Regions from separate parts of the Bacillus sp. AK031 genome, predicted to be linked through region 3. Evidence: riboswitches for the same ligand, from Rfam matches in the RefSeq annotation. Region 3 holds a riboswitch; each other region holds the start of a gene.

Region 1 (10,482 bases), 180 kb from region 3:
TTGATATGGCTGAACTCCCTTGACCCTGTCATCAATCTTAATTTTGATTTAGTAACAGGACTGATTTCCATCTTCATCATTCTTGGGCTTGCAACAATTGACCTGAACCGAGAGATACATATTCCCAAAGCACTGAACTATTTGGGAAATGCAGCCTTCTCCATCTATCTTTCTCACAATTTGGCACTGGATTTTTTTTCTGAGATTTTAAGCAGGTTCCAGGTTTATGAGTTTTTCGGAGGCTGGCTCCTCAGTATCTTCTTTTTTACCACGATGCTTCTATTCGGCTGTTTCGTCCATTCTTATATTGAAATTCCGCTTTTCAATAAGCTGAAATACAGAATGTTGATGAAAAAACATAAGGTCAAAGGGGTGAAAACGATTATTGTACGTTAGGTGTTTTTTGGAATCATTTATCTCCATGGAAGATAAAAATTTGCTGCTTAGAGGTGAGGCTGTGAGGGTTTTAATAACAGGCGGATATGGATTTATCGGATCATTTGTCGCGGAGATGTTTTTCAGGGAAGGGCATGAAGTGCATATCATTGATAATCTGGCAACGGGCAATAAAGAGAATGCCAGGTTCAGCCATATTTTGTATCAAATTGGGGTAGAAGACCCGAAGTGTGAAGAAATTTTCAAAACCATAAAGTTTGATGCAGTGATCCATCTAGCTGCTCAAGTCAACGTTAATGTATCAATGGAAGATCCTCTATTGGATTGTAAATTCAATATTCTGGGCCTGGCCAATATGCTGCGTTTAGCAAGCAAATATGGGGTGAACAAAGTCGTTTTTGCTTCTTCTGCAGCTGTTTATGGATTAAATGAAGAGGTTCCTCTCAGTGAGGAGTCCTCCTGCAGCCCCATTTCCCCCTATGGCTTAAATAAATGGGTGGGCGAAATGTATTGTCAGAAGTGGAAAGAAATATATGGGGTGGATACACTGTGTTTCCGTTTCTCAAACGTTTACGGGCCAAGGCAGGGGGCCCAGGGTGAAGGAGGCGTCATTTCCACTTTCATTCAAAAGGTACAGCAAGGAGAAGAGCTTACTGTCTTTGGAGATGGGGAGCAAAGCAGGGACTTCATCTACGTCCAGGATGTAGCGGAAGCGATATACCTCAGCGTCGAAAAGGGTCTGTCCGGCATCTACAACCTTTCCACTAATATAGGCGTCAGCGTCAATTCTGTAATTGAAGCACTGGGGCGCCATGTGGAATTAAATAAAGTGAATTATGAACAATCAAGACAAGGGGATGTGAAACACTCCCGCCTTGAAAATCAGAAAATAAAGGATGAGTTAAAATGGAAACCGCTCCATACATTTCAGGAAGGATTAGAGAAAACCTATTTATGGTTTGAAGAAAAAGAGCCAGAACAGGCCAAAAAAGAAGTAAAGAAAAAATCTGCAGAGATTCCGGAGTGGATCAAACATTTGGAGCCGGCACTCCCGTATGTGAAAAATATCGGACTGCTTATTCTATTTGTATTCATCAGTTCACTTACGGAGGGGTTTTTATACCTGGTTGATTATCAGCTATTCTATCTCGTGATGGCCCTCTTCCTGTTCAGGAAACCCCAGGCGATTTTAACGATCGTGCTGGCATCAGCCTGGTTCATCGCTGAAAGCCTTTCCCTTGGAAGAAATCTGTTCGGCCTTATGCTTGACTATAATACATTGGTCCACATTAGTTTATATATCTTTACAGGCCTTGTCCTTCGTTATGTACTGGAACATCAAGAGAATTTGATCAGCAAGTATAAGGAGGAAGCCGTCAGGATTTCGGAGAATTATCAGCTGCTCGATACGGCCTATAAAGATACAATGCTGGTAAAAGACGAACTGCAAAGACAGATTTTCTATGCAGAGAACAGTGTCGGAACTGTATATTCAATCATGAAAACCTTAGATACGTTGAATCCGCTGGAGGTTTATCATAACTCCATCCATATTATTGAAAAGTTAATGGATACGAATCAAGCAGCCTTTTATCTCTTCCAGTCCTCAGAAAACATATTCAGGCTTGCATCTAAATCAGAAGGGTTTGAAAGCGAAGCGGTTATCAGGACCGATCACCATGAAGTTTATGGAGATGTTGTAAAATCACATAATTTATACGTTAATAAACAGCTTGATAACAGCCTCCCTTCCATGATTGTCCCATTGGTAAGAGACGGCAAATTGACAGGGATTTTCATTGTCGATGGCTTGCCTTTTGAAAAGGTATCCCTCCCTTATATAAACATGATGGGCATCACGGCCGATTTGGTTTCTTCCTCATTGAACTGTGCACAACGGCATCAATCAGCAATCTATAAAAACAGGTGGTAGGGACATAATTGCTTTCAAGGGAGGTGGGTATCATGATTTTGTTCCTCATTCTTTACTATTCTTTTTGCTTATTATACGGCATGGTCTCGATAGGAAAAAAATTCGAGAATGGGATAATAAAAACCATTATCATCACTTTCTTTCCTGTGTTGGGTTTGCTGCTCGCTCATTTCTTATTTAAAGAAGAACCTTTTTACAGGGAAGAATCAGAGGCTGAGGCAGATATTCAAGGGAAGGCACCGGAAGTCCGGGACTGTATAGAGTTTCTAGATGTTGAGCAGGAAATAAGCTGGATTCCCTTCTCTGATGCATTGCTTCTGGAAGATGATAAATTGAGAAGGAAGTTATTAAAAGCCAGCTTGAAAGGCAATCTTATTCAAAATGCGAAACTCGTAAGCAAAGCGTTAAAAAGCGATGATTCAGAAACTGCATACTATGCTGCCACGGTCATTATGGAAATGCAGCGCAAAATCGTCAACATCATGCAGGAGCTCACAGATAAAAGAGAACACTCTCCTGATGATCCTGAATTTATAGCTTCCTATATAGAAATTTTAAGAGACTATATAGACAGCGGATTCATAGATAAAGAGACAATCAGGAAATTTCAAGGTGAGCTTTCCGTTTTACTGGAAAAGATTTTGGAGAGTGAGCTAAGTTCGAAAGACTATTTTATCAGTAAAATCGAATGTGACTTAGCCATAGGGAGGGAAGATAAAGCCGATGAATACAGCCAGCTTTTCATGGACACCTATCCCAATGATGAGGACTCTTACCTGATGGCATTGAAGGTTTTTCATTCTATGCAGAACCGCCATATGTTTGAAGAGGTCTTGAGCCGATTAAAAAGAAAACCTATTAACCTGTCTTTAAAAGGGTTGAACACCCTTCATTTCTGGTCTTAGGAGGATTATCGTGAGCCAAAACAAAAAATTTTTTGGAATAATCCTTATAATGATACTCTTTTTATTTATCTATGGTCTTGGTTTGTTAAGTGCCCGTTCCACTCTTGTCTCACAATCAGCTGGCAGTCACCAGGACCCGCCGGTAGATGCTGAAAAAACGTCAGCTCTTTCCCCGGATGAAATGAGCAAAATGAAGCAAGACCCAATACTGCTGATATATGACCCGCAATCAACGCAGAGTGGCGGTTTAAAGGGGAATGTTGAAAAGACCTTGGACTATATGAAGAAGCCTTATGAAACAGTTGAAGTGCCAGAGCTTCCTGTTGATATGGAAAAGTACCCAAACATTGTGATCCTGTTCCCTGACCTGGAGAAAATCAATGATATCACTTCTTTGACAGACTATGTAGCCGAAGGAGGAAGGTTATTTTTTGCCATCCGTCCAGATACCGATGAGAATTTTTACTCGATTCAAGAAAAACTGGGGATCAAGGAGCCGGATCCAGATTATAAAGATACTCGAACCATCCACATGGTATCTGATTTGATGCTTCAATCAGCCAATATGAAATTGAACGATAAGAATCAATTCCCTAATTCTGTATTGGACATCAGTTTAGAAGAAGAGTGCAAGGTTTATGCCTTAACGGATGGGGAGATTCCATTCTTATGGAGCAGACCGTACGGTAAGGGGAAGTTCATGGTCTTCAACGGAACCATGCTTGATAACAAGATGAACAGGGGAATGATTGCAGGTGCTTTAAGCCATTTGAATGAACTATTCATCTACCCGGTCATTAACTCAAAGGTGGTCTATATTGACGATTTTCCCGCTCCATTTCCAGACGGCACCCACAAGTTAATCTATGAAGATTATCAAGTGGACATTCCCGTTTTTATGAATGAGATCTGGTGGCCGAAGATGCTTCAGTTAGCAAAGAAATATGATATTAAATATACCGCCGTTATGATCGAGACCTATAACGATAAGGTGACAGGCCCTTTTAATGAACGGCTTGCGGAAGAAAATTTAATGATTTATGGGCGTGATGTCCTGAATACAGGCGGGGAACTGGGGGTCCATGGCTATAATCACCAGTCACTTACATTGGACCAGGACCAGGTGGAGGAGCTGGGTTACAATGCCTGGAATGACAAAAGTGTTATGGTCCAATCCCTGAAAGAAGTAGAAGCCCTGGTTCATACAACCTTTCCTGATTACACTTTAAAAACATATGTCCCCCCTTCCAATGTATTAAGTGAAGAAGGGAAACAGGCGATTAAGGAAGCCATTCCTTCTATAGCTAATATAGGCTCTTTATATTTGGAAGACGAAGAAAATATCGCCTATATTCAAGAACTGCAATCAACCGAAGAATTTAATGAGATTCCCCGTTTTACGTCAGATTATCATTACAAAGATGAAACCAGATGGTCAATAACCAACTCCGCCACTCTATTCGGCTCTTTTTCCCACTTTATCCATCCTGACGATATCCTTGACGAAGAACGAAGTGAAGATAAAGGGTGGCCTGAATTATCCGAAGAATTCAGGCATTTGCTGCGTGATGTGAAAGAAAAATACCCCTGGATGGTAAGCCAGACCGCTTCGGAGAGCAGCTACAGCCTCAAGAATTATCTCGGTGCAAAGGTGGCTTTCTCACAGGGCGGGGATCAATTGAAAGGGTATATTAATGAGTTTCCTGGTAAATTGGATTTTATCCTGCGGACTGACACGGCAATAGTTGAAAGTGAAGGCTGTATAGTACAGAAAATCGACAGCAGCCGCTACCTGGTTCGTGCAGTTGCATCCAAGTTCACAATTGAATTGGGGGAATAAAAATGCGTATTTGTATTATCGCAGAAGGTTCCTACCCCTATATTGTCGGAGGGGTGTCCTCTTGGGTTCAGACACTCATTACCTCAATGCCGGAGCATGAATTTGTTTTTTATGCCATCGTTGCTGATGAGAAAGATAAAGGAAAATATAAATACCCACTGCCGGAAAACCTGGTAGAAATAAAAGAAGTGTTTTTGAATTCTTATTTAACAGAACCAGTCAATCCGGGAAAGAAGTATAACCTGGATGCTTCTCAAAAAAAGGCGATAAGAAACCTTGTTGTTAATGAGACTGAAGAATGGGAAGATTTCTTCTCTCTCTTTGAAGGCAAAGGGATCGATATCGATTCCATTCCTGACTTCATTACCAGCAGCGATTTGGTAGATGCAGCTAAAGAAATATGTATGGAAAATTACGCTGATCTTCCTTTTACAGAACTCTATTGGTCTTTAAGGTCCATGCTGCTGCCTTTATTTTGGTGCCTGAGCCACCCTGCTCCTGAAGCAGACCTTTACCATAGCATATCAACGGGATATGCAGGGGTGATGGGCGCCTATAGCAAATACAGATACAATAAACCTTTCCTCTTAACAGAACATGGAATTTATACAAGAGAGCGAGAAGAAGAAATTATTAAAACAGATTTGATAAATGGCCACTTTAAGGACTTGTGGATACAGTACTTTTACAGTTTATCCAAGTCTGCCTATCACAACTCCGACCAGGTCATCACCCTGTTTGGCAAGAATAAGGAGATCCAGATGGAAATTGGCTGTCCTGAAGAAAAAATCGCGATTGTTCCCAATGGTGTAACAGTTGCCCGGTTTAAGGATCTCCCTGGAAAGCTGCCGGAAGACAAAGATACTCTTCATATCGGTGCTTTTGTAAGGGTTGTGCCGATAAAGGATATAAAAACAATGATCCGGGGCTTCAATGTTGTCAAGAAAACAATCCCCCATGCAAAGCTGTATATTTTCGGACCGTATGATGAAGAGCCCGAGTACTATGAGGAATGTCTCAAGCTGATTAAATTGATGAACCTCCATGATGTCATTTTTACAGGCACTGTCGATGTAAGGGATTTCATGGGACAAATGGATTTTCTCGTGCTTTCAAGCATCAGTGAAGGACAGCCGCTTGTTTTATTGGAGGGGCTGGCAAGTGGAAAGCCATTTGTTTGCACAGACGTAGGCGGCTGTAAAGAAATCCTGTTCGGCATGGAGGATGGCTTTGGGCCGGCAGGGCATATCGTCCCTGTCATGGATTATTCTGAATTGGCCAAAGCGATGATAGAGCTTGGGCTTAATCCTGATAAACGTGAAGAAATGGGGGAGAACGGCCGAAAAAGGGTGGAGGCCCACTTTTCCATGAAGAAGTTTGTAGAGCATTATAAAGCAATTTATGGTGAAAGGGGGGATTCTCATGGCGGGAATAGGATTTCAACTGCAGAAGCTGATGAATAAGAGGTCATTTTTTAATGGGCTGCGCATGTATGCGCATTCTACACTGATCATTTCCGGGCCGATGATCGTGTGTATTCTTCAATTGATTGCGGCACAGTACCTTTTAAGAGAGGCAGGATCACCGTTCATCGAAAGAGAGCTTGTATTAGCGGGGACCTTGTATGGTTTTATATTTTCACAGTTGATTTCCGGCGGATTTATCTTGGTGTTGACAAGATATGTCGCTGACCAAATTTACACAAATGAAGAAATAAATATCAGGTCCTCTCTATATGGAATTTTAGCAATCACCTTGCTGGCAGGGGGAGTATTGGCCTTTATTTTTTATTCCCTTTCCCCTTTGGGTATGTTGTTTAAAACAGTCTCCTATTTATTCTTCATTGAATTATTGATCATCAATACTCTCAGTATCTATTTATCCGCAGTCAAAAAATATATGGTGATTGTAAAAGGCTACTTAAGCGGTGCAGTCCTTGCAATCATAGCCATGTCCGCAATCTCCTTGGCTATGGATAATCTAACAGCCGCACATCTTCTTGGCTGCATGGGGGCAGGCTTCCTGGTCATTATTCTATTTATGGTCAGGAGTATTAGGATACGGTTTCCAAAGACCAACACGAACTACTTCCATTTTCTTCTCTACTTTAAAAAATATCCTTCACTATTTCTTAATGGTTTGTTTTATGTGGCAGGATTATTCGGGCATATCTTCATAGTCTGGGGGAGTAATTGGCAAGTTAAAGTAGGTGGTACCTTTGTCATGGCCCCTTTCTATGATGTTCCGATCTTCTATGCGTATCTAACCATCATTCCGGCAATGGTTTTGTTTGTGGTTTCTATGGAAACGAACTTTTATAAGGTATATAAACGTTTCTTCGCCAAAATAATGGGGCCTCACAGCCTGAGGGAAATTAACGAAACAAAGAAGAAAATGTTTTTCGTTCTGTTCCGGGAGCTCTCCAATATTATGCAGGTACAAATGATTTTCACCATATTGGCGATCATCTTGGGAATAACGGCAATCCCCCTTTCATCCGCTCAAACCGATACGTTTTCTATTTTGGTCATTGGAAACTGCTTTTTCATCATTATGTTTATTGTCATGCAGATCTTGCTCTACTTTGATGATCGAAAAGGGGCTCTTTTCATTATGGCCTGCTATATGGCGGTCACCTTGTCCACAATGGCTGTCATGGTGATAGTGGAAGGGAATCTTGGCATCCCTTGTTTTGCAGGCGGCTTCATCGGGGTGCTGGCAGCTCTGTGGAGGCTTGCCTACTATAAGAAGAATATAGACTACTACACATATTGCCGGCAGCCGCTGGTAATCAGGGAAGAGAGAGGATCGATGGATAAACTGGCGGAAAAATTGAACTACTTCAATGGAGGGGTAAGGGGAGGAAAAGAATAAAGCAGCATTTTAAGAGATTTCAGCAAAAAAAAATTTATAGACGCTCGATTATGAAAAAGCTATAATAAGAGCAAAATAATCTGAAAAAGGCAAACTTCTCCGAAAGGGAAGGACGCAAAGCCATGAGCCTAAACGCTGCTTGCAGTGTATGGTTGTCAGGTTGCCAGGTGCCCGTTCTGTGTGCCTCGGCTTGCAGAATGGAGGAGAAATCCGTTGAAAAAATGGATAATGGCTGTAGTATTATTGTTCAGTTTTTTACTACCTGGAGGGGCAGGTTTTCATGTGGATGCAGTATCAGAACAAGACCGGGCAACCTGGCTCTGGAATCCATGGATGATTGTCAAAGATGAAGCGGGTACGCTGGACTTTCTAGAGAGCAAAGGGCTTAACAAGGTATATGTGCAAATCGACAGGGATATTGCACCCTCGGTATACCGCAGTTTCATCGAAAAAGCATCATCTGCAGGCATGAAGATCTATGCTTTGGACGGAGCTCCTGATTGGGTTGCGCCAAAAGGGTATATCAACCAGGACCGCCTGATGGATTGGCTGGCAATCTACCAAAACGGCTCTTCATCACAGCAAAAATTCTCTGGTGTCCACCTTGATGTGGAACCTTATCTATACACCCGCTGGAACACAAAGCGGGGAGCGACAGTGAAATCCTATCAAGCGCTGCTGGTAAGAGCCAAAAACAGCGCAGACCATTTAAGCCTCCCTCTAGAAGTGGACATGCCGTTCTGGTTTGATGAGATCTCCTATAACAATATATATGGTAAAGGCTTGCTGGCCGAGTGGGTGATCAGCTCGACCGATAGCGTTACGATTATGGCTTACCGGGATAGCGGCTCATTGATCATAGACCTTGTCAGGAATGAAGTTGAGTGGGCAGGTAAGTATTCTAAATCATTGGTTGCAGGGGTGGAAACCGGAAAGACAGACGAAGGGAACAATATCTCCTTTTTCGAAGAGGGAGAATCATATATGCAAACCGAGCTTGGAAGTGTCGAAGCTTATTATGAAGATGTACAGGGTTTTAACGGAACAGCCATCCACCATGTGGGAAGCTGGATGACGATGAAGCCTTAAGAATTCGGAAGATACCTATAGCAGGGTATCTTCTTTTAGTTGGAAATAACCCTTTTTGATCAATAGATTCTATTGTAAGATAGTTACAGGTATCCAATGCAGTAAGGACGGTGAAATGGATGAAGGAGTTCGGGGCACTTTCTCATAAAAAGTTATATTATGGAGTTGTTTTCCTGATAATCGTGCTGATGGCAGCAGGGTTATTTGTGGTCAATTCCAGAATGGATCTTTACAATACTGGGTATCTTTTACATACAGGCCTTGTGCTCTCGTTATCTTTATGCCTGCTGCTTTATCCCCTTTTTGAAACCGGCAAACTAAAAGTCCTCATCATTCTTGTAGCTTCCGCGTATTTTTATATGCTTTTTTATTTATACCCTGAAACCTGGTCCACGTTCATATTCATCTGCTTTATTCCCGCACTGTCGATTCTGTTTTTTGATAAAAGGCTTTTCTACTTTACCATGCTATTAAATTCTCTGTTACTGTCGGCATCGATTTTTTATATAGTGCTTGTTGATAAAGGACAATTCTATGATTACATCTATATGGATATCACCGGCAATGTCATTAATATTATCGGCAGCCAGATAATAATATATTTTATATTCTATTTATCTGATATTCGGATGGAAAGACAGCGTATGTACTTTGAACAGCTTCAAAACTCTGAAAGGTTAAAGACGACCGGACAGCTGGCAGCTGCAGTCGCCCATGAGATCAGAAATCCCCTTACTGTAGTAAAAGGGTTTCTGCAATTCTACTCAGCTGATGAAACGTTTACCCAGAGCCATAAAAAGAATTTCAATTTAATGATTGATGAACTGGATACCGCGGAACAGGTCATTTCGCAATTTCTAACCTTAAGCAAACCGAATAAAGAATTAGCCCAGGACTGTGTGGAAATCAAGGGCATCCTAAATGATGTGACAGAGCTCTTGAAAACATACGGCTTGCTGCACGACAATCATATCGATCTGCAGGTGGAATCACATTGTTTTGTCCGGGCGAATTCCATTGAGCTGAAACAGCTATTTATAAACCTTATTAAAAATGCCATCGAGGCTTCTCCGCAGGGGGCATCCATACTTGTTAAAGCGGAAAGGATAAATGATAAAGTCGAAATTCAAGTAACGGACAGGGGCTGCGGAATGTCCGAGGAGGAAGTAAATTCGCTGGGCACTCCTTTTTATTCATTAAAGAGTAAAGGAACAGGACTCGGCCTCATGATTTGCTTCAATATTACAGAAAAATATAATGGCACCATCCACTTCGCCAGTTCAAAAGGAAAAGGAACAACAGTCACCATTCGCTTTCCTTTCAGTGAGGCATAGAGAAGGTTCTTCTGATTCTTGATTTCTAAGACAGAAGAACCTTTTTTATTATTGGAACCTCTTAAAATGTTTCACGTGAAACTATCCTCTCTTCCTCCAGTTCTATATTAA
Region 2 (10,482 bases), 950 kb from region 3:
TCCGCCTGCACTTGGACGGAGCGAGGCTCTTGGAAGTCCTGCCTTATTATGAGAAAACTGCAGCAGAGGTTTGCGAGCTGTTTGACAGTGTGTACATATCCCTTTACAAAGGAATTGGCGGAGTCGCCGGAGCCATCCTTGCAGGCGATGAAGACTTCATGAAGCAGTCAAAAGTATGGAAAAGACGGCATGGCGGTGACTTGATCAGCCTTTATCCATATATCATCAGTGCCGATTATTATTTTGACCGCAGGGCGGAAAAAATGGGTCAGTACTATGAAAATGCGAAAGAACTTGCAAGCTTTTATAATAGCTGTGAAAATGTCTCGACCCTGCCCGAAGAACCTGTTTCCAACATGTTTCATGTTCACTATGCAGTTGGAAAAGAAAAACTGGAGCCCCTGCTGGTGGATCTATATGAAAAAACTGGTGTCGGCTTAAGCGGCTATCTGAGGGAAACAGGAGAGGATACATGTTATTATGAGGTCAGCCTTGGGGACCTGTATGGCAATATCCCAAAAGAAAAGCTGACAGAAGCTTTCAATATGCTGAATGAGAGTTTGAAGGGGATATAATGGATGAGAGAGCGGCGCATATGCTGCTCCCTTTTTTGTATTCAACAGATGGAATTCAATCTTTGCATGCTGTCTAGGGACATATAGATTTTAGAGCGGCAGATTAAATGTGTTTAGAAGCGGTTAAGGGACATATAGATATAAAAATTCAAAACTAGATGTCCCTAGAAGCAGTTAGGGGACATATAGATATAAAAATTCAAACCTAAATGTCCCTAGAAGCGGTTAAGGGACATATAGATATAAAAATTCAAACCTAAATGTCCCTAGAAGCGGTTAAGGGACATTTAGATATAAAAATTCAAACCTAGATGTCCCTAGAAGCGGTTAAGGGACATATAGATTTAAGAATTCAAAACTAGATGTCTTTAGAAGCAGTTAAGGGACATATAGATATAAAAATTCAAACCTAGATGTCCCTAGAAGCGGTTAAGGGACATATAGATTTAAGAATTCAAACCTAAATGTCTTTAGAAGCGGTTAAGGAACATATAGATATAAAAATTCAAACCTAAATGTCTTTAGAACCAGTCCAGGGACATCTGGATTGTGAGAGTTCAATCCATGTGCCCCTGACACCCCTGCACCCCAAATTTCAAGCTAACGGGCGACTCATTATTATACCTGCACGAACTACTCCTTAAGACGTAGCTCACTTTAATTCTGTGGTGCGTTTTACCAATTCATTCTTTTGTATAAGATTAAAGTATAAACAGAGTGATTGGGAGGAACTAAAATGAAAAAACAATTATTGGCTGGTGTCTTACTTAGTTCAGTACTAGTGATAGCAACAGGCTGCAACGCCTTGGAATCTGTAACATTTGGCAAGGGTGATGTGGAAGAACACCAAATAAAGGTAGAAAAAGATTCTGCGAAAGAATTGAAAGTTGATCTTCAGCTGGGTGCAGGGGAGATGAACGTATCCGGCGGTGCAGTTGAATGGGTTACAGGGGAAATTGAATATAATAATGATGATTTGAAGCCTGAGGTGGATTATGATCTCAACGGCGATAAAGGTGAAGTCGTTATCAAGCAAAAAAAGAATATTAATGTAAGCGTAGGGTTCGGCAATATGAAAAATGGCTGGGACCTTCAGCTTTCAGAAGAGCTGCCGATTGACCTGCACGTCACATCAGGGGCATCAGATACAAATCTGGATTTAAGCGGCATGCAGCTTAAGGACCTGAGAGTGGATGCAGGAGTGGGTGATGTCGAGGTGGATCTTAGCGGTGAGTGGAAAGAAAGTTTTGATGTCGATATCAATACAGGTGTTGGCGAGACGACTGTCATTTTACCAAAAGGGACCGGAGTCAAAATCCAGTCTCAAGAAGGCATTGGAAAGTCCAATTTTGAGGGATTTACTTCCAAAGGAAATAATACCTATGTCAATGATGCCTATGAATCTGCAGATATCATTATTACAGTAAAAGTTGATACAGGCGTCGGTGAAGTGAACTTCAGAACCGAATAGCGAAAAGCGCCCAGGGAGCGAATTCCAGGACGCTTTTTCTCTTTAGTGCAAAGACTATTCACCGGGTGTGTTCTTCTGATGTAAAATTGAAATTAATAACGACGTCACTTTATAATGATGATAAATGGTTAATGTAATTCCGACCATGCTCAGTATAGTAGATAATATTGTACTTTTTAGAAGCCTGTCCATGACGTTATGATTATTAAAGCTAAACATTCAAACATCCTCCTCATTCAAATTCTCATTGAAATTATTATCTCTCCAAAACGAAACAACGATTCCTTAAATTAGATTATTGCTTACAAGGGGGCTTTCCAAAAGGAATTTTGCCTGGCGTCCAGCTCCAGCTCCCGAAGCTCCTTACACCGCCGGAATGTACCCGGCCACTCGAGTTATTTGTCTGTCGGGATTAATCAAGGCGCTTCAGCTTTTGATGATATAATAAGGATAAAAGTATTAATCAAACGTTTGATTAGTTTTATTTGGGAAGGTTTTTATCATGAGTGAAAAGAAAAAGATATTGGAAGTCGACTTGTATAAGCCGATACAAAAACATTTCACGAAGGAAGGCTATAAAGTCAATGGTGAAGTGAATGATTGTGATTTGACGGCTCTCAAAGAGGATGATCTCGTTATTGTGGAGCTCAAGCTCAATTTGACTGTCGACCTGCTGATTCAGGCGGCCAAACGCCAAAGGCTGTCAGACCTGGTTTATATAGCAATCCCGCGGCCGAAAAATATGAGATCACGACGATGGAAAGACACCTGCCATCTTGTGAGACGGCTCGAATTAGGTTTGATCACCGTCTCGTTTACGACGAAAACGCCAAAACTTCAATTTATCCACCATCCAGAACCCTTTGATATGATGAAAAGCAAAAGGGGAGGAAGCCGGAAGAGAAAAGCTCTGCTGGCAGAGATTGAAGGCAGGAGTGCTGATTACAATGTGGGCGGGAGCAATAAAACGAAAATCATGACGGCTTATAAAGAAAATTGTATCCAGATTGCAAGTTATCTTGGCGAGTGCGGGCCTTTACGTCCGAGGGAACTTGTCAAACTTGGAACCGGCAATAAAACACAGTCGATCTTAAGTAAAAATTTTTATAAGTGGTTTGAGCGTATTGACCGGGGCATTTATGAGATTTCTGAAAAAGGAAAGCGGGACTTAAAGGAGTTTCCTGAACTAAAGGAGCATTACTTAAGGGAAATGGAAAGCAGACAACAGGAAATCAGTCCGTAAAAATAGTTTAAATATTCTTCTAAGTTATATTGCGCCAAGGACTAAATACCTATATAATTAGTTTGTAAATAATTTCAAAAAAATTTGATAAAGGCAAACCCATCGAAAGGTGGCGACGCAAAGCTAAAGGGGCTAAAGTCTGAAGACGATGCCAGCCAGCTGCCGGATTTTCACATGTCTAAAAGACTGTTCCGGAAGAGGAATGGTCTTTTTTTGTCTGTAAAAACTTCACCACCCCTTCAAGCGGCGGACAAACATCAAACTATCTGATTAGGAGTTTTTTTCACACCATGGGATTAACATTATCTGATATCATCACTGAAGAAAAATTTTGGAATGTCTTTCAGCCTGTCTATAATCTGAATAACAACAGCATTATCGGTTATGAGAGTCTCTTTCGATGCGACTTTGATTCTAATCCGGAACTGGTATTTTGCCATGCCAAGAAATACGGCATTCTTTATGAACTTGATACTGCTGCCATCAAAAGGTCGATTAACGTGTTTAATGAATTCTTTTCCCTCAACAACAAGAGCTTTCCTTACCTGTCTGTCAATCTATTTCCTTCGACCATTAAGCACCCTTTTTTCATAAAGTTTTTAGAGAATCTTCTTGAAAGAGTGGATCTTCCCCCTGAAAAGGTCGTTCTCGAAATAAATGAAGCAGAACAAAATGATGATTTTGTACAGTTCAGGAAGGTACTGCATGACTTGAAATCAAGGGGCTTCCTGATTGCGATGGATGACTTGGGAAAAGGGAACTCGTCATTGAAAATGGTTCTGGAGCTCCAACCGCAAATCATTAAATTTGACCGGTATTTCTCAAAAGACTTATCGGTACATCCTAAAAAGCAGGATCTTCTAAAAGCGATTCTTGATTTTGCAAAAGATGAAACTCGATTTATCCTTGAGGGGATTGAAACAGAGCCCGACCTCCATACAGCAAGGGAAATTGGTATTGAGATGGGACAGGGATATTTGCTGGGCAAGCCGGAGAAATTAGAAGACTGCGAAAAGAAATTTAGAAATGTTATCACTTCATATAACTTGTAGGCAAGGAGGTTGTCTATGGATGCATGGACATTAACGGCCGGGGTTGCGGCGGGTATTTTACTTCTGAAAAGCTATGATTATATCAAAAACTCCAGTGCAAGGGAAAACGAAAAAAGAATTTTTCAGCTTGTCGAACGGTCAAAGGATATCATTTATTATTGCGAAACAAAGCCTGTCCTGAAGTTCAGTTATATGAGTCCTTCCATTGACAGCATCTTGGGGACGGGGGTCTTGAAAAGGCTGATGAAGGATGCCCGGCATTCACTTGAACTCCTGCATCCCGATGACATGGAAGTTGTCAGCAATAAAATGTCCGGACAGCTTGACTACAGCGACCCAATCATCCAAAGGTGGAGAGATGCAGAAGGCAGTTATAAGTATTTCGAAGAGTATGCCACCCCGATTTATAAGAACGGTGAAATGATAGCGATCCAGGGGGTTATCCGCAATATCGATGAGAAGATGCGGCTGCAGGAAGAATTGATGTATAAGGCTCACCATGACAGTTTGTCTGGCTTATATAACCGTGGCTTTTTTGAAAAAGAAGCCGATCATCTGAATGAAAAAGAAGATATGCCGGCCGCAATTCTACTTTGTGACCTGGATGAACTGAAATACTATAATGATTATCATGGACATAAAACCGGCGATGAATTAATCAAAGAAACGAGCAAAATTTTCAGGTCACTTCAAAATGACAATCTCATCATTTCCAGAATCGGCGGCGATGAATTTGCTGTGCTGATAAAAGATACAAACCAGCACTCTCCTGAAGAAGTAAAGAAAATCATCCTGCAAAAAATAGCGAGTTATAACCGCTTCAGCAGGACGATCAAAATCATGATCTCCATCGGTTTTGCCTCCAGTTCAAGTTCCATCGGCAAAATGAATGAGTTGTACACATCAGCCGATAAGCATATGTACGAGGAAAAAAGGAAGAAAAAGAGAGTGCATTCCTGATTGAAAGGTGCCTGGTATAATAGGCGGATTAAGTATCATGCGCTCACATCCAGAAGAATAGAAGATCAAAAAAGATGGCCGGAAATGTTCACGGCCATCTTTTTGTATTCTTATAATCCTAACGAAATATATTTCACTTCCAGGTATTCTTCAATGCCGTGATGTCCGCCTTCCCGGCCGAGCCCGCTTTGCTTGAATCCTCCGAATGGGGCCTGCGGGGTCGAAGGCAAGCCATCATTCAAACCGACGATCCCATACTGCAGAGCTTCACAAATTTGAATTCCTTTTGTGATGTTTTCTGTGAAAACGTAGGCTGCCAGGCCATATATGGAATCGTTGGCACGCTGCACGACTTCTTCTTGTGAAGTGAAAGAAGTGATGGGTGCCAGCGGTCCAAAGGTTTCTTCCCTCATGCAGAGCATATCGTCTTTTATATTGGAGAGAATCGTAGGCTCAAAGTAAAGTCCATTGTCAGTATTGCCGCCATATTCGATAGATGCCCCTGAGCTCACCGCATCATCAACATGGCTTTTCACTTTTTCTACAGCACGTTCATCAATAAGAGGGCCGATGTCCACACCGTCTTCCAGTCCGTTGCCGACTTTCAGTTCTTTAACTCTCTCAACGAGTTTTTCAGTGAATTCTTTTTCAATCGACTCGTGAACATAAATCCGGTTGGAGCAGACACATGTCTGCCCGGCATTTCTGAATTTAGCTGCGATGACACCACTTACTGCCTTCTCTATATCACAATCGTCCATCACAATCACCGGGGCGTGCCCGCCAAGCTCCAGGGAGACTTTCTTAACCGTTTCTGCTGCACCTCTCATCAAGAGTTTGCCGACCTGCGTCGAACCTGTGAACGTAAGCTTGCGAACCCGTGTATCGGCAAGCCATGTTTCACCAATTTCTTTTGCATCTCCTGTGACAACGTTAATGACCCCTTTTGGTATTCCGGCTTTTTCTGCCAGCAATGCCAGCTTTAATGCCGTAAGAGGTGTCTGTTCAGCCGGTTTGATGACCACGGTGCATCCGGTAGCGAGAGCGGGCGCTACTTTTCTGGTAATCATGGCAGCCGGGAAATTCCAGGGAGTAATGACAGCCACAACTCCCACAGGCTGCTTTTGGACAAACAGGCGTTTATTCCGCTGAGTGGCCGGGATCGTCTCGCCGTACACCCGTTTACCTTCTTCGGCATACCAGGAGATGAAGCCATTGGCGTATTGAATTTCGCCCATTGCTTCTTTTAATGGTTTTCCCTGTTCCATTGTCATGGTCCTGGCAAGATCCTCTTTATTTTCGTCAATCAGTTTGTGCCATTTGAACAGAAGCTCACTTCTTTCATAGGCAGAATATTGAGACCAGTCAAGAAAGGCTTCATGGGCAGCACCGACGGCCATTTCCGCTTGTCTTTTCCCACCGTTAGGAATAGTAGCAATGATCTTGGAGTCAGCCGGGTTGGCCACTTCAATTTCCGGGAGATCATGTCCGACATCTTCTCCGTTGATTCTCATAGAGTATTTTTCCATAATAGCCCTCCTGAAATAGATTTTCTTTATCTGAGTTCATTATATCAATTTAAAAAACACTGATAACAGAAATCAGCCCTGCATTTAAACCAGAACGTTTTAATGCAGGGGCAACCGGGGTATATGAATCTTTGGTTGTGGGGGTGGGAGTTGGCTGCTGCAGTCGACAAATTCCGGGTAATGACAGTCACCAAAAAGTCTTTTGAAAAAATGAAATAATGCTTCAATTTTTTGCTCATGCTAAAGGGGAATCAAGTTAAATTCTCCTTTAAAGGCTTATTTATCCAGTGTTTTCCATCACCCATGGCACTTGTCATATTTTGTCATGACAGATGTATCTGCCATTATTTTTATTATTTCTTTTTACAACATCAACAGAAAAAGAGGAAAGGAACTAAAAGTAAATGACAAAACAAAAGACGAATTTATTAAGAAAGCAGGTGTCTCCGTTTGAGGGTTCGGAGACGGCTAAAAGTGTTTTCCAGCTGGTAACAACATTAGCTCTGTTCATTTCAGTATGGATTCTTGCTTATTTAAGCCTTTCTGTTTCATACCTGCTGACCCTTGCTGCAGGAATAGTAGGGGCAGGTCTGCTTACACGGATTTTCATCATCTTTCATGATTGCTGTCACTACTCATTTTTCAAAAATCGCAAGGCAAATCAACTAATAGGCACCATCACTGGCGTCATTACACTGTTTCCGTTTTATCAATGGCAGCATGAGCATTCCGTCCACCATGCGACGAGTTCAAACCTGGATAAACGCGGAACCGGTGATATCTGGATGATGACGGTCGATGAATACAAGAGCGCACCATTCTTGAAAAAAGTCTCTTACCGCCTTTACCGCAATCCGCTTGTAATGTTCGGGTTAGGCCCTATTTACGTATTTTTGATCACAAATCGTTTCAACCGTAAGGGAGCACGCAAGAAAGAACGGATCAATACATATATCACGAATATTGCCATTGCCGCCATCGTTGCGGTACTTTGCTATAGTGCCGGCTGGCAGGCATTCCTGCTCGTACATGGAACCATCTTCTATATTGCCGGCATTATGGGCATATGGTTATTTTATGTTCAGCATACATTTGAAGATTCCTATTTTGAAGAAAATAAGGAGTGGGATTTTGTACTCGCTGCTGTAGAAGGAAGTTCATTCTACAAGCTCCCGAAAATCCTTCAATGGTTTACAGGAAATATCGGTTTTCATCATGTACATCATTTGGCACCGAGAGTACCGAATTATAAGTTGGAGGATGCCCACCGCAGTAATGAGCCGTTGCAGCATGTTCCGACTATCACCCTTGCTACGAGCTTAAGATCGCTCAGGTTCAGGCTTTGGGATGAGGAAAAAAAGAGGTTTGTCCGTTTTAAAGATATTAAGTCTGTTTCAAAAGTAGAAAATGTAACCGTCACAGATTAAGCTTACTTCTGCGATCCAACTCTCCGGTTGGATCGTATTCTTTATGGAAAAATGATGTAAAAGAAGATAAGATGAAAGTAATATAGTTTCCAAGATCACAATAGCTGGTTTATTACATGTACTGCAACCAGCTGCCAGACAAAAAGTCGCAAAAGAAGAGGTTCTGCAATGCTGAAAAGATATCTTGATTTTCAACGCAACAGCGGGGTTTCCCCATATATATGGATCATTTTATACATACTGCCATTTTATTTTATATTCCAGTCTTCCTCGATGATCGTGATGATAAGCGGAACGATTTTGACCATCCTGTTCTTTGTCTTCTATCAAATCGCTTTCTTCTCAAAAGGGTGGCCGGTTTATTTATGGACGTTTATCCTGATTGGGATTTCAACAGCTTCCACATCACTGTTCAGCTATGTGTATTTTGCCTTCTTCCTTGCTCATTACATCGGGAATATCAAAGAGCGAAAGACATTTCTAATCCTTTACTTCGCACATCTGATCAGTACGACGGTTTCGATCAATATTACGATTGTGCAGGATGAGGCTCTGTTCATTAAGCAGTTCCCGTTTGTTATCATCATCTGGATCAGTGTCATTCTGCTTCCGTTTAACATCCATAACCGCAATGAACGAGGGCAGCTTGAAGAAAAACTGGAGGATGCGAATAAGCAGATTTCGGAGCTTGGCAAACTTGAGGAAAGACAGAGGATCGCCCGTGACCTGCACGATACCCTTGGCCAGAAATTGTCATTGATTGGGTTGAAAAGCGATCTGGCCAGAAAGCTGATCAACAAGGATCCTGAAAGGGCTAAGCATGAACTGAAAGATGTTCAGCAGACAGCAAGAACGGCATTGAATGAAGTCCGGAAAATGGTCTCTTCGATGAGGGGCATCCGGCTGGAAGATGAGCTCATTACAGTGGCGAAAATTCTTAAGGCTGCAGAAATCCAGTTTGAAGGGGTAAAAGAATTGGATCTGAAAAATGTTTCCCTGCTGACAGAAAATATTCTGAGCATGTGCTTAAAAGAAGCGGTCACGAATATTGTAAAGCATAGTGGGGCAACTGCTTGTCAAATAACGATTGAACAAACGTGGAAGGAAATCACCATGGTCATTCAGGATAACGGCCGATTCAGGGAGCCGGCAGAGGATGAACGGAAAGGCCATGGCCTTCTCGGGATGAGGGAAAGGCTCGAATTTATCAATGGCGACATGGAGGTTCTGAAACAAGAAGGGACCACACTCATTATCACGGTGCCAAATGATGTTAAACAGACAGAACAGGGGGAATTGGTATGATTAAAATCGTGATTGCTGAAGACCAGCAAATGCTGTTGGGGGCATTCGGTTCATTACTCGACTTAGAGGATGATATGGAAGTAGTCGGCAAAGCGTCAAATGGAGAGGATGCATTGCGGCTTGTTCAGAAATTCCGCCCTGATGTCTGTATCATGGATATAGAAATGCCCGGTAAAACCGGATTGGATGCAGCAGAAGAACTGAAAGGATCAGGCTGTAAAGTGATCATCCTAACGACCTTTGCCCGTGCAGGATACTTTCAACGGGCTCTAAAAGCGGGGGTGAACGGTTACCTCCTCAAAGACAGCCCCAGTGAGGATCTCGCCAATTCGATACGCAGTGTCGTCTCGGGCAAAAGAATCTATGCCCCTGAACTTATAGAAGATGCCTATGGGGAAGGAAATCCGCTAACAGTCAGGGAAATCGAAGTCCTCGAGCTCGTCGCCGATGGCAAAAACACAAAAGAAATCGCCGATGAACTCAGCATCAAAACCGGGACCGTCAGAAACTACATCTCTGCCATACTCGACAAGCTGCAAGTGAAAAACCGGATCGAAGCCATTACCCAGTCGAAGGAGAAAGGCTGGTTTAAATAATACTCGATAGGTGGCTGGGACATAAGTTGAAAACTAATTGATTTAAGCAGAAATAATCGAAAACAAAACCGCATGAGATCAAGGGTTATATACTCTTGACTTCATGCGGTTCATTCATGTTATTAGGCTCTTATCTTAAAGAGGTTACTTTAAGGTTATTTACCGCTGTTTCCTGAACGTAAGCGTACACCTGGAGCGGAAATCAGGCAACATTTATATATAAGCCTATAAACACCATCACTCCAAAACATGCAAATAGACATAAAGGCACAGATATATTTAAGTAAGAACGGGTAAATAGATTGAGCCGAAACTTGTGAGGTC
Region 3 (10,482 bases):
AATCACTGTAAAATCAGCTGAAATCGAAGGGGCTCTCCGTGAATCGGTAGCTGTCATCGTGCAGGCTGCGAAAAACGTCCTTGAAAGAACACCGCCAGAGTTGTCAGCAGACATCATCGACAGAGGCGTAATCCTTACAGGCGGAGGAGCATTACTCCACGGAATCGACCAGCTTCTCGCTGAAGAGCTTAAAGTACCTGTCCTTGTCGCAGAAAATCCTATGGACTGTGTAGCAATCGGAACAGGCATCATGCTTGAAAACATCGATAAAATCAGCAGAAGAAAAATCAGCTGAATCCAATAAACACCAATTAAAAATACCAGTAAAGCCATAACATTCCCAGAAATGTTCCGATATAATGAAAGAAGAATGATTGTACGTAAAAAAAGAGGTGTAAACTATGCTGCGCGGATTTTATACGGTTGCTTCCGGAATGCTTTCACAGCAGCGGAAAACCGAAATGCTGTCAAATAACCTGTCTAACGCCAATACTCCGGGATATAAAGCGGACCGAACGTCCATGAAAGCTTTTCCGGAAATGATGCTGGCGATGAATGGCCAACAAAATATTCCGACTGAAAACGGACTTACACTCCCTATGTCCCAGCGTGTAGGAGCATTAAACACAGGTGTATATATGCAGGAAACGATGCCGGCATTTTTACAAGGTGATCTTCAGGAAACGGAAAGGAAGACAGATGTTGCGCTTGTAGACGGCAATATCCCTGTCGATCCGGAAACAGGCCTTCGCGGTGGAGTGTTCTTTGCCCTTCAAGGAGGGGATGGGACTCCCCGTTATACAAGGAATGGTAACTTTACTCTTGATGGACAAGGCTATCTGACTTCAGCAAGTGGGATGTATGTTCTTGATCAAAACGGCCAGACAATCCAGCTGCCGAAAGATGACTTTGCAATAACCGGTGAAGGCCGTGTGCTTGTTGACGGCGTTGAAACAGCAAGGCTTGGAGTTGGTTTTGCAGAGAACGCCAACTTGCTTGTAAAGCAAGGGGACGGGCTTTTCGTCACAGAAGATAACGAACCTCTTCCTGATGCATATAACAGTGATGCAACGTTCAGTATGCAGCAGGGCTCTATTGAACGCTCGAATGTAGATACAGCCAGGACAATGACGGACATGATGGCAGCATACAGGACATTTGAAGCAAACCAGAAGGTCCTGCAGGCATATGACCGAAGCTTGGAAAAAGCAGTAAATGAAATCGGCCGTGTGAATGGCTAGTCAGAAAGGGAGACTGACCGATGAACCGAACGATGATTAACGCAACCAATACACTGAATCAGCTGCAGAAACAAATGGATACGATCGGGCACAATCTCGCTAACAGCGACACCAACGGTTACAAACGCAGAGAAGCGATGTTTTCAGAACTGCTTTTCCAGCAAGTCAGCAACCATAAAGGTGATACCGATAACAATGGCCGGTTGACTCCGAACGGCATCCGCCAGGGAACGGGAGCAAGGCTTTCGCAATCTGAAATCAACTTGAAGCAAGGTGCACTGAAGACAACGGGTCGCAATCTTGATTTTGCCCTTACCAGCAGCAATCAATTCTTCAAGGTACTGGTTCAAGGTGAAGAAGGTGCAGATGTCCGTTATACCCGTGACGGCGCCTTCTACGCCAATCCGATTGGAAATGGTGAAATGATGCTGGTCAATGGACAGGGTCACCCTGTGCTCGATGAGAATGATAACTTCATTACCTTTGGTGAGAATATGAAGAGTGAAGATATTGTGCTTAAAGACAGCGGGCAATTGACCATTGCAGGCATCCCTTTTAATCTTGGTGTCGTATCCATTGAAAAACCACAGTTTATGCAGCAAATCGGCCAGAACCTCTTGGGTCTTCCAAATGATTATGAGGGGCTTGGTGTTAACGAAGGCGATATATTGACCAACTTAAATGGTGGTCTCAGAAACAATATTGGACTTGCCCAAAGCACCCTTGAAGCATCCAATGTCGATATAGGAAAAGAAATGACGGACATGCTGAACGTCCAAAGAGCTTATCAATTTCAAAGCCGCTCCATTTCGATGGCAGACCAAATGATGGGGCTTGTAAACGGAATCCGTTAAAAGGAGTTAAGACAATGACTGAAAAAGAGATTCTGCAAGAAGGAAAAACAAGAGAAGAAATCAAAGCTGAAAAAAAGGATAAAAAGAAAAATACAGCTGAGGAAAAGCCAGGCAGATGGGTGCGGATCCGTCTGCTTCCAATCTGGCTGCGCGTCCTTCTTTTTGTCATCCTTCTTGCCGGAAGTCTCATTGGAGGAGCCATGGTCGGCTACGGCATCATCGGGGACGGCAAACCAATGGATGTATTGGAGAAAGCAACCTGGCAGCATATCATTGATATAGTGTTGAAGGATTCATAATATTTCCGGTCTTCAATAAGAAGGCCGGTTTTGCTGTTTATAAAAGAGAAATTCAGGTAGAATGTATAGAAGAAGACAATACATAAACGTAAATAATAGGAGGCAATACAATGCTTGATATTACCCAGATTAAAGAAATCATCCCACATCGTTACCCATTCCTGCTTGTCGACAAGATCGTTGAAATCGAAGAAGGAAAAAAAGCGGTTGGAATCAAAAATGTGACAGCTAATGAAGAATTCTTTAACGGCCATTTTCCAAACTATCCAGTAATGCCTGGAGTTTTGATCGTTGAAGCTCTTGCTCAAGTAGGAGCAGTGGCTATGCTGAAAAAGGAAGAAAACCGCGGACGCCTGGCATTCTTCACAGGAATCGACAACTGCCGTTTCAAACGCCAGGTAAAACCAGGCGACCAGCTTCGCCTTGAAGTCGAAATGGTGCGCTTCCGCGGTGCCATCGGCAAAGGAAAAGCCATCGCAACAGTAGATGGAGAAGTAGCCTGCGAAACCGAAATGATGTTCGCGCTCGGAGAAAAACAAGAATAAATAACAAACAAAAGGCCCAGCTGTCAAACCAGCTGGGCCTTTTCAATGCAGCAACGCGTTACCACACTAAGAGGGACAGTCCCCTATTGCACATTAACGTTTTAACGCGCTAAGAGGGACTGTCCCTCTTAGCGCGTTAAAGGATTAAAATTTATGAATTTGCATGCAAGTTCCCAAAAAAATGGGGAATGCTATCAAAAGACCAGAGAGATAGGTCTCAAAATTTCTTGAATTGAAAGGAGTCATACACAATGAATAAAAAGCTATTAGCCATCCTTGGTGGATCAGCACTTTCCGCAATGCTACTTGCAGGTTGTAACGCCAACCAGGAGCCGCCTCCGGAAGATGAGGCTCCGATGGAAGAAGAAGCTCCTGATACAGACATGGGAGAAGATAACGGAGATATGGACATGGATATGGATACAAACGACGGTGAAGGTAATATCACTGAAGACGACAATGGAAACATTGACGATAACGAAAATGGCGACATGGGCAATGAAAACGGTGAAGGACCAGTTGATGAGCTTGAAGATGAGTTGACTGATGACGAAGAAAACAATAATAATCAGTAACACTGCAAAGAGAACCGGAATTCCGGTTCTTTTTTTTTGAGAGGATTTCCAACATTTTCAGTAGTGATTGTTTTCTCTCAATAACTCTAAGAGAGCTTAATGTGATATAGTAAGTATATTGGAGAGCATTTTATATTAGGAGGTACTTCGCCTGAATGATTAAAAATTTGCCACAGGGAATGAAGATAAGCATTTCCCGTTCAATCACGACCGCATTTGAAAGTTATATGGAAGAAATACATTGGAACGAAGATAAATTCGACTTGGCTGAATTTGCAAGAACTTGGCGAGAGTATATTACCAATAATGCATCTTGGTATAAGCAATTATCAGACCAGGAAAAAAATGACCCGGCATTTCATGAAGATCTGGCAAAAAAGATTAATGAAATCATAGAAAAAATCCTTTCGGAGAAACCATCTGAGCAGCAAATCGAAGAAATTGAAGAATTGCAAAAGCAGTTGAATACAGACTACCCTTATTCCTGCAAAGCGGAAGCCAGGTATGTTTTAAATATTCTTAAACAACAAATGAGCTAATAGGAAGAACTTGAAACCATGGTTTCAAGTTCTATTTCTATTCAGCACGCAAATTCCTCCTTTTTATCTCCATAAGTGTTGTGAAATGAATAAATTCTTCTTTAGTCAGGCCCTGCTGAATCGCATCCTTTAATAAGTGAATCCAATCATCCTCTACCTGCATATTTTCTGATTCGTCTAATATAATCATATCTAGAGGCACACCCAATGCATGAGCAATCTTTTCGAGCACATTTATCGAGGGATTTTTTTGCAGCCCCCTCTCAATGGAACTAATATAAGATTTCGATATATCGGCAGTAAAGGCTAACTCGTTTATGGTGATTCCTTTCCGTTCTCTGAGTAGTTTTATTTTTTCACCAACCATAGTCTGAACACCTTCTTCAAAAAGTTTTATTATTCATTATAACGAACTAAATGTTTTTTATAAAATTAGCATATTTAAGAAAGATTCAGTAAACAGAAGGGATTCTTAGAAAAGTGTTCTTTATTAAGAATAAATGAAAGAATTCAGTATTTAGTGTTGGAAGTTATATCCTTTATACTAGGACTATCAGATCGATATAACGAACGAAAGGGGTGGAACCATGTATAAGAAGAATTGCCAGCGCTGCAGCCGATCCTCATTCAGCTCTACAGAAATGGGAGAATGGATATGTCCATCTTGCGGAAATGACCTCACAGCTTCTCCATTTTTCGATGCATCAAGTTTCATTCAAATTAACCAGAAGGTTGTCCCTCTCGAAAAAAAACTAAAGGCTTACAGTAAAACATTCCCATGTAGAACAACGATCGTTCGACAAAAATCACTCTAAATTATTTTAATTTACTGAAAATTAACGCGGTTTAGCAGAAATTGTAAAAATTTATAGGATAAAAGTTGCCCATCACAGCAAATTTTTACACAAAATAGGTTTCTCTTATTAGTATAATGGTTATAGTTAAATAACTGGTTAGCCAACGGGATAGTCAGACAAAGGCAAACTCATTGAAAGGTGAGGACGCAAAGTCACAGATCTAAGGCAGGATAATCGATTTTGCTATGATGGCTGGATTGCCTGAAATACTAAGAGTATTTTAGGAGGAGATTTTACAGTGGTGGAAAAAGAATTAGATTTGGAATGGATTAACTTGATCAAGGAAGCAATGTCAGTAGGGGTCACCAAAGATGAAATCCTAGAATACCTACATACGAATAGAGAAGAACGAAAAGTACTTGTAAAATAAAAAAGCTGTTCCCGGCGAAGGGAACGGCTTTTATTTTTGATTCAGTTTCCATTTATTAAATTCAATGAACTCACGGAACTGCTCTTTGCTGATACCGGAATCCATCGCCTGTTCAACAATGCTGACCCAGTCTGAATCAATATGCTTGTCTTCCACCGTGTCATATAGCAAAGAATCAACCGGAACATTCAACGCTGAAGAGATCTTCTCCAAAAATTGAACCGATGGATTCTTCTGTAAGTTTCTTTCAATCGAACTCAAATAAGATTTCGCAACTCCGGCTTTCTCAGCCAGCTCCGTCATCGACATCTTTCTCTCTTGTCTAAGCTTCTTCACTCGTTCCCCGATCATTACCGTTCACATCCTGTACGCATAATCATCCTAACCTTACTGCTATTATACCACAAAGTAAATACAGACTTTAGTGGAATTTGTCATTTTTTGTCTAAAAAAGTTCAGTTGCTGGTTTTGGAAGCAACAGCAAGCCTCGGTTTAGATTTCATCTTATCTTTAAATTCCTGAACCAAGCCAGTTCCCTGGAATCCTTTTTCAACAAGATCATCAAGCAGGAGCTCCGCATACTCATTCCGCTGCTTCTTCAATTTACCTTCAAACAGAATGCTTAAGTTAAAATCCATTGACTTAATGCAGCTGATCCTTGTCATGAACGCCGCCGGATCATTATCCGGATGGGAAATGACTACCTGAACTTCCAAATCATCCTCTTCCTGCTGGGCATCACGGAAAAAGTCATAATACTCCTTCTTCATGCAACCCTCGATCAGCCAGGTGCCTTTTTCATCTTCTTTATTAATAATTAAACCGTCCACTATTTCAATATCCTTAAGATCATCGTTTTCAACAACTTGAAGTGTGATTACTTTAAAGGTTTTCATGAACGATCCTCCATCTCAATAGTTTGTACAAATTATAACATATTGAAGATTCAAAACATAATAGGGCAATTATATCTCTTTCAAACAGAGGTGTTGATTTCCGCTCCAGGCACTCGCTTTCCTGGGGGCGGGCGGTGAGCCTCCTCGGCTTTGCCTGTGGGGTCTCACCTGTCCCGCTAATCCCCCAGGAGTCGAGTGCCTTCCGCTCCAATCAACGTCGTGGGAATATAATAATAATCTGTTACCACGACGATCATTCTCAGCGCACACTATGAAGAAATAATATTCGTGCTCTTCAAAATGAGAATGGATAGTAAAAACATTGATTAGCAGCAGGCGCTACTCTACGCGTTTTGCGTTGATGATGTAGCGCTCTTCGGTGCTTGATAAATATTCGAATGGATAACAGGTTGATAAAGTCAGGATCTCGTCTGGCGATGTAGTCTGGACTACTGACATATCATCTTCCTTTACGATGAACATCTCGTAAATTTCATATGTGAACTTTCCGCTCTCCATTTCTATATGAAGAAGGTCGCCTTCTTTTAAATCCCCCATCTTTTTAAAAACGGTGTCCCGGTGGCCGGCGAGAAAAATACGGTCCTGCTGGTTCGGCAGCTTTGTTGAAGAATAGTGGCCGACTCCTTTTTCCAGTTCCTCTTCATCTGTTCCTTCTATAATGGGAAGTTCTCGATCGAGGGCGGGAATGTCGAGGATACCGAGGACATCTCCTTGTTCGAATGAGTAACTACTTATAGAAGGTTCTTTTTCATTCTCACTGTCAGGTTGTTCTTTAGGAAGAACTTGTGCTTTGGCTTCCTGGAGAGCCTTGTCTTGGTGTTGTTTTTGTGAGTATAGTTGGTATCCCGCATAGCCAATTAAGCTGATACCGCCGACCAGCATGGCGATACTTAGAAATCTTAGTAGTTTATTAAACAAGTTAATACCTCCTAATAGTGGAAAATATCTAATTTTATTTTCACATAAAAAAGAATTATTGTGTATTTCTTTTTCTTTTATATTCATCTATAAAATCTAAACCTATTGAAATCAAGGGTTTCAGGTGATTTACAGGCTACTTGTTCTTAATAAAACACATAAAGTTCATTATAAATTACAAAATAGTAAGAAAACTTGAGATATTTCCAGAAAATTCATGTTTAATGTTCTTTTTAACGAAAAAACGACCGAATTTCGGGTTTTTCAAACTAATATAAATGTCCTATACTCACATTAATAGTTCGCTAAAGAGAACAAAACAGCGAACAAAACTTAATAGTTAAAGGAAGTTGAGGGTTATGAAAAAACATTTCACCAACTTCGTTCTTAAAACCTTACATAAAGCAAAGCGTTCACTAAAAAGGACGGACGAGGGAGGGAGAACCATTAGATACTCTCGATTCAGGAAGTTTAGAAGGAAAAACAAGGGGTTAAGTGTTTTTGCTCAGGTGATTGCAATTTGGTACCTTGGGATGTTTGCTGCTACATATTTCACTAGTGATACTGGAGCTTACTTTAATGATGTTGAGAGTATTTCAGGAACAATTTCAGCCGCAGCAGATTATTGTGCTGAAGCAGAAGAAGATAGTGAATTTTGGAAAAAGTATTGTGAAGAGTTAAGCAACAAGCATGATAATTCAGGAATAGGAAATGGTCCAGATACTTCAGATCAAGATACTGGAGAGGGAACAGATCCCGACAACCCAGGTCATAACAAGGATGACTGTGATGATCATACAAGTGCCAATTGCTCTGAAAAGAAAAAAATCTCAAATCTAAAAGAGAATCATACCAGCAACTCAGTTACATTAACTTGGAGTAACCCAACCTTCCAAAAATTCACCTCAGTAACAGTCTTTAGAGATGGAACAGAGGTAAGTAAAAATATTGTTAACGGCCAGTATGAGGATGAAGCTCTTCAACCTTCAACTAGATACTCCTATAAACTAGTAGCCTTTGATAAAACAGGTGAAGAAATGGACGAATCCATCATAGAAGTAACAACAACAGCAACAACGGAACAACCTGAAGAGGAAACAAGTAAAGACCAAACGGAGGAACAGCCTGCTGGAGTAGATTCTGATGAGACACAAACAGATACCACGGCTCCTGCAGAAGTTACAAACATTAAGACACAGAGCAATGGTGCCAACATAACCTTTAACTGGATAAACCCAGCTGACTCTGATTTCGCCTATGTAAAGATTTATTTAAATGGAAACGAAGAGCCTATTGAAAAAGAAGTAACAGATATAACAGTATCAATAAAACAAAAACCAAAGGAGAAAGCGACGTATAGAATCACAACAGTAGATACTTATGGCAATGAATCCCCTGGTACATTAGTGACTGTCAATCAATAATTGGTTAATTTACTAAATTAACTTAACTGAAAGGTGATAAAAATGAATACAAAAAAAATAATGAAGATCAGTAGTAATATAGTCAGTATCGTGCTATTCATAGTTTTAGTTTTTATGATATTTGTGGTTATTTCTTCAAAGGCTTCTGGAGGAGAGCCCCAATTTCTAGGATACCAACTTAAAACTGTTTTATCTGGATCGATGGAACCAACCTTTAAAACTGGATCAATTATTGCTGTCAAACCAGTTGAAGATCCAACTAGCTTGAAAAAAGGTGATGTCATTACTTTCATGCAACAGGACAACAACATAGTTACCCATAGAATTACAGATGTAATAGAAAATGGAGATCAAACAATGTACCACACCAAAGGGGACAATAACACTGATCCCGACACAAATCCAGTTTTGGCTCCAAATGTATTAGCAAAGTATACCGGATTCACTATTCCATTCTTGGGATATTTCATAGATTTTGCAAAATCAAGTAAAGGTACTGCAATACTCTTAATAGTTCCAGGTATTCTACTGCTAGGGTATTCAGGATTCTCAATCTACTCAGCATTAAAAGAGCTTGATAAGAGTCAATTAAAAGAAGATGCACAAAAAACAGCTTAATCTTGGTTGTACTCCTTATAAAAATATAAGGGTTCAATATATAAACTACATACCTTCAAAAATGAAGGCAAAATTAGGAGGAGAAATTATTATGACAATTAAAAAGAAATTAGGTTTGGGAGTAGCATCAGCGGCATTGGGTTTATCTCTAGTAGGTGGCGGAACTTGGGCAGCATTTAATGACACGGCGACGATTAATAACCATTTTGCTGCTGGAACACTTGATCTGGAAGTTGGTAAAGTTGCTACTAAAGCAATTAACTTTGACTTAACAAATATGAAGCCAGGAGATAGTGTTAAAAGAGTATTTGAATTAAAGAATGCCGGAACTTTAGCCATCAAAGAAGTTTTACTAGATACTACTACGGATAACTTTGATGGTGGAACGGATTCACTTGAATCAGAATTCCTTTCTCAATTTGAAATCGATATCTTCCAAATTGACAATGAAGATGACGCTTCAAATAACTACCCTAAGGGAACCTTAGTAGAAAATAATCAAACTCTTACTTTAGCAGACCTTGTCAATAATACTTACTCTGGTAAAGTAAAAGCAAAATATCTCTCAAATGGAAAAATTAATCTAGCACCACTGGCTGTTGACCCGGGAGAGGAAGGATATAGAGGTATTCCAAATTCTCCAGTTGACTCCGATAAAGTTGTGATTGAAATCCGCTTTAAAAACGATCCAGATAAAGTGGCTGGAACTAATGAATATGTACAAAACAAATACATGGATGATAGTGTTGACTTCTTCTTCAACTTAGAAGCAACCCAGTGGAGTGGCGTAGAAGTCCGTTCCCAAGATGGAAATGGGAAAGTGAATAATGGTGTTCAAGGCTCTGCAGACGATACAACCACTCCGGTAACACAACCAAATCCAAGAACAACTGGCGATGATACACACACGGAAGAAGTAACAGACTGATATTAGTTAGCAATACAATGTAGGAAAGGCGGTTTATGCCGCCTTTTCTTATAAAAAGAGGGATATAATGAAAAAATCTTTCTACATGTCACTGGTTTTATTCATACTATTTTTAATACCCGCGGAAGCCTATGGAGAGACAAATAATCCTTTAGACATTTCTACAAGTCCTCACAAGATACTTTTTGATCTGACGAACCTTAAACCTGGAGATACGATGTCACGTGAACTACTAATAGAAAATAAAGGTGAACAAGAATTCGATTATGTTCTCTCTAATAAATTCTTAGAAGGGTCAAAAGAATTTTATAGTCATTTATTACTTACCGTTTCGGATGGAAAAGGAGTAGTTTACGATGGAAAGCTAAAAGATTTCTCAGAGCTGCCTTCTCGATCT

What was found. A riboswitch is a leader RNA that binds a small molecule or an ion and turns the genes downstream of it on or off. The one in region 3 is predicted to bind cyclic di-GMP.
Region 1: linked by a shared signal. The riboswitch ahead of M1E09_RS00305 (amidase) and the one ahead of M1E09_RS01160 (anti-repressor SinI family protein) in region 3 are both predicted to bind cyclic di-GMP.
Region 2: linked by a shared signal. The riboswitch ahead of M1E09_RS18355 (EAL domain-containing protein) and the one ahead of M1E09_RS01160 (anti-repressor SinI family protein) in region 3 are both predicted to bind cyclic di-GMP.

What each region holds. Positions count from the first base shown of each region.
Region 1 covers NZ_CP096424.1:57,707-68,188, forward strand. Annotated here, with positions in the region: gene M1E09_RS00275 (acyltransferase family protein) at 1-396, shown strand, start outside; gene M1E09_RS00280 (NAD-dependent epimerase/dehydratase family protein) at 458-2,329, shown strand; gene M1E09_RS00285 (hypothetical protein) at 2,362-3,234, shown strand; gene M1E09_RS00290 (DUF2194 domain-containing protein) at 3,245-5,074, shown strand; gene pelF (GT4 family glycosyltransferase PelF) at 5,077-6,537, shown strand; gene pelG (exopolysaccharide Pel transporter PelG) at 6,497-7,948, shown strand; cyclic di-GMP riboswitch class I at 8,027-8,116, shown strand; gene M1E09_RS00305 (amidase) at 8,162-9,037, shown strand; gene M1E09_RS00310 (ATP-binding protein) at 9,157-10,371, shown strand.
Region 2 covers NZ_CP096424.1:3,579,580-3,590,061, reverse strand. Annotated here, with positions in the region: gene M1E09_RS18375 (threonine aldolase family protein) at 1-575, shown strand, start outside; gene M1E09_RS18370 (toast rack family protein) at 1,312-2,046, shown strand; gene M1E09_RS18365 (hypothetical protein) at 2,101-2,265, opposite strand; gene M1E09_RS18360 (DUF2161 domain-containing phosphodiesterase) at 2,549-3,289, shown strand; cyclic di-GMP riboswitch class I at 3,372-3,456, shown strand; gene M1E09_RS18355 (EAL domain-containing protein) at 3,580-4,341, shown strand; gene M1E09_RS18350 (sensor domain-containing diguanylate cyclase) at 4,357-5,301, shown strand; gene M1E09_RS18345 (NAD-dependent succinate-semialdehyde dehydrogenase) at 5,412-6,830, opposite strand; gene M1E09_RS18340 (fatty acid desaturase) at 7,235-8,257, shown strand; gene M1E09_RS18335 (histidine kinase) at 8,426-9,562, shown strand; gene M1E09_RS18330 (response regulator) at 9,559-10,158, shown strand.
Region 3 covers NZ_CP096424.1:232,825-243,306, forward strand. Annotated here, with positions in the region: gene mreB (rod shape-determining protein MreB) at 1-295, shown strand, start outside; gene M1E09_RS01125 (flagellar hook-basal body protein) at 402-1,241, shown strand; gene M1E09_RS01130 (flagellar hook-basal body protein) at 1,262-2,095, shown strand; gene M1E09_RS01135 (DNA-directed RNA polymerase subunit beta) at 2,110-2,394, shown strand; gene fabZ (3-hydroxyacyl-ACP dehydratase FabZ) at 2,505-2,939, shown strand; gene M1E09_RS01145 (hypothetical protein) at 3,191-3,514, shown strand; gene M1E09_RS01150 (hypothetical protein) at 3,670-4,053, shown strand; gene M1E09_RS01155 (helix-turn-helix domain-containing protein) at 4,091-4,420, opposite strand; cyclic di-GMP riboswitch class I at 5,022-5,115, shown strand; gene M1E09_RS01160 (anti-repressor SinI family protein) at 5,152-5,280, shown strand; gene M1E09_RS01165 (helix-turn-helix domain-containing protein) at 5,311-5,631, opposite strand; gene M1E09_RS01170 (YwpF family protein) at 5,736-6,176, opposite strand; gene M1E09_RS01175 (class D sortase) at 6,516-7,115, opposite strand; gene M1E09_RS01180 (hypothetical protein) at 7,475-8,539, shown strand; gene sipW (signal peptidase I SipW) at 8,582-9,157, shown strand; gene M1E09_RS01190 (TasA family protein) at 9,249-10,085, shown strand; gene M1E09_RS01195 (TasA family protein) at 10,153-10,482, shown strand, end outside.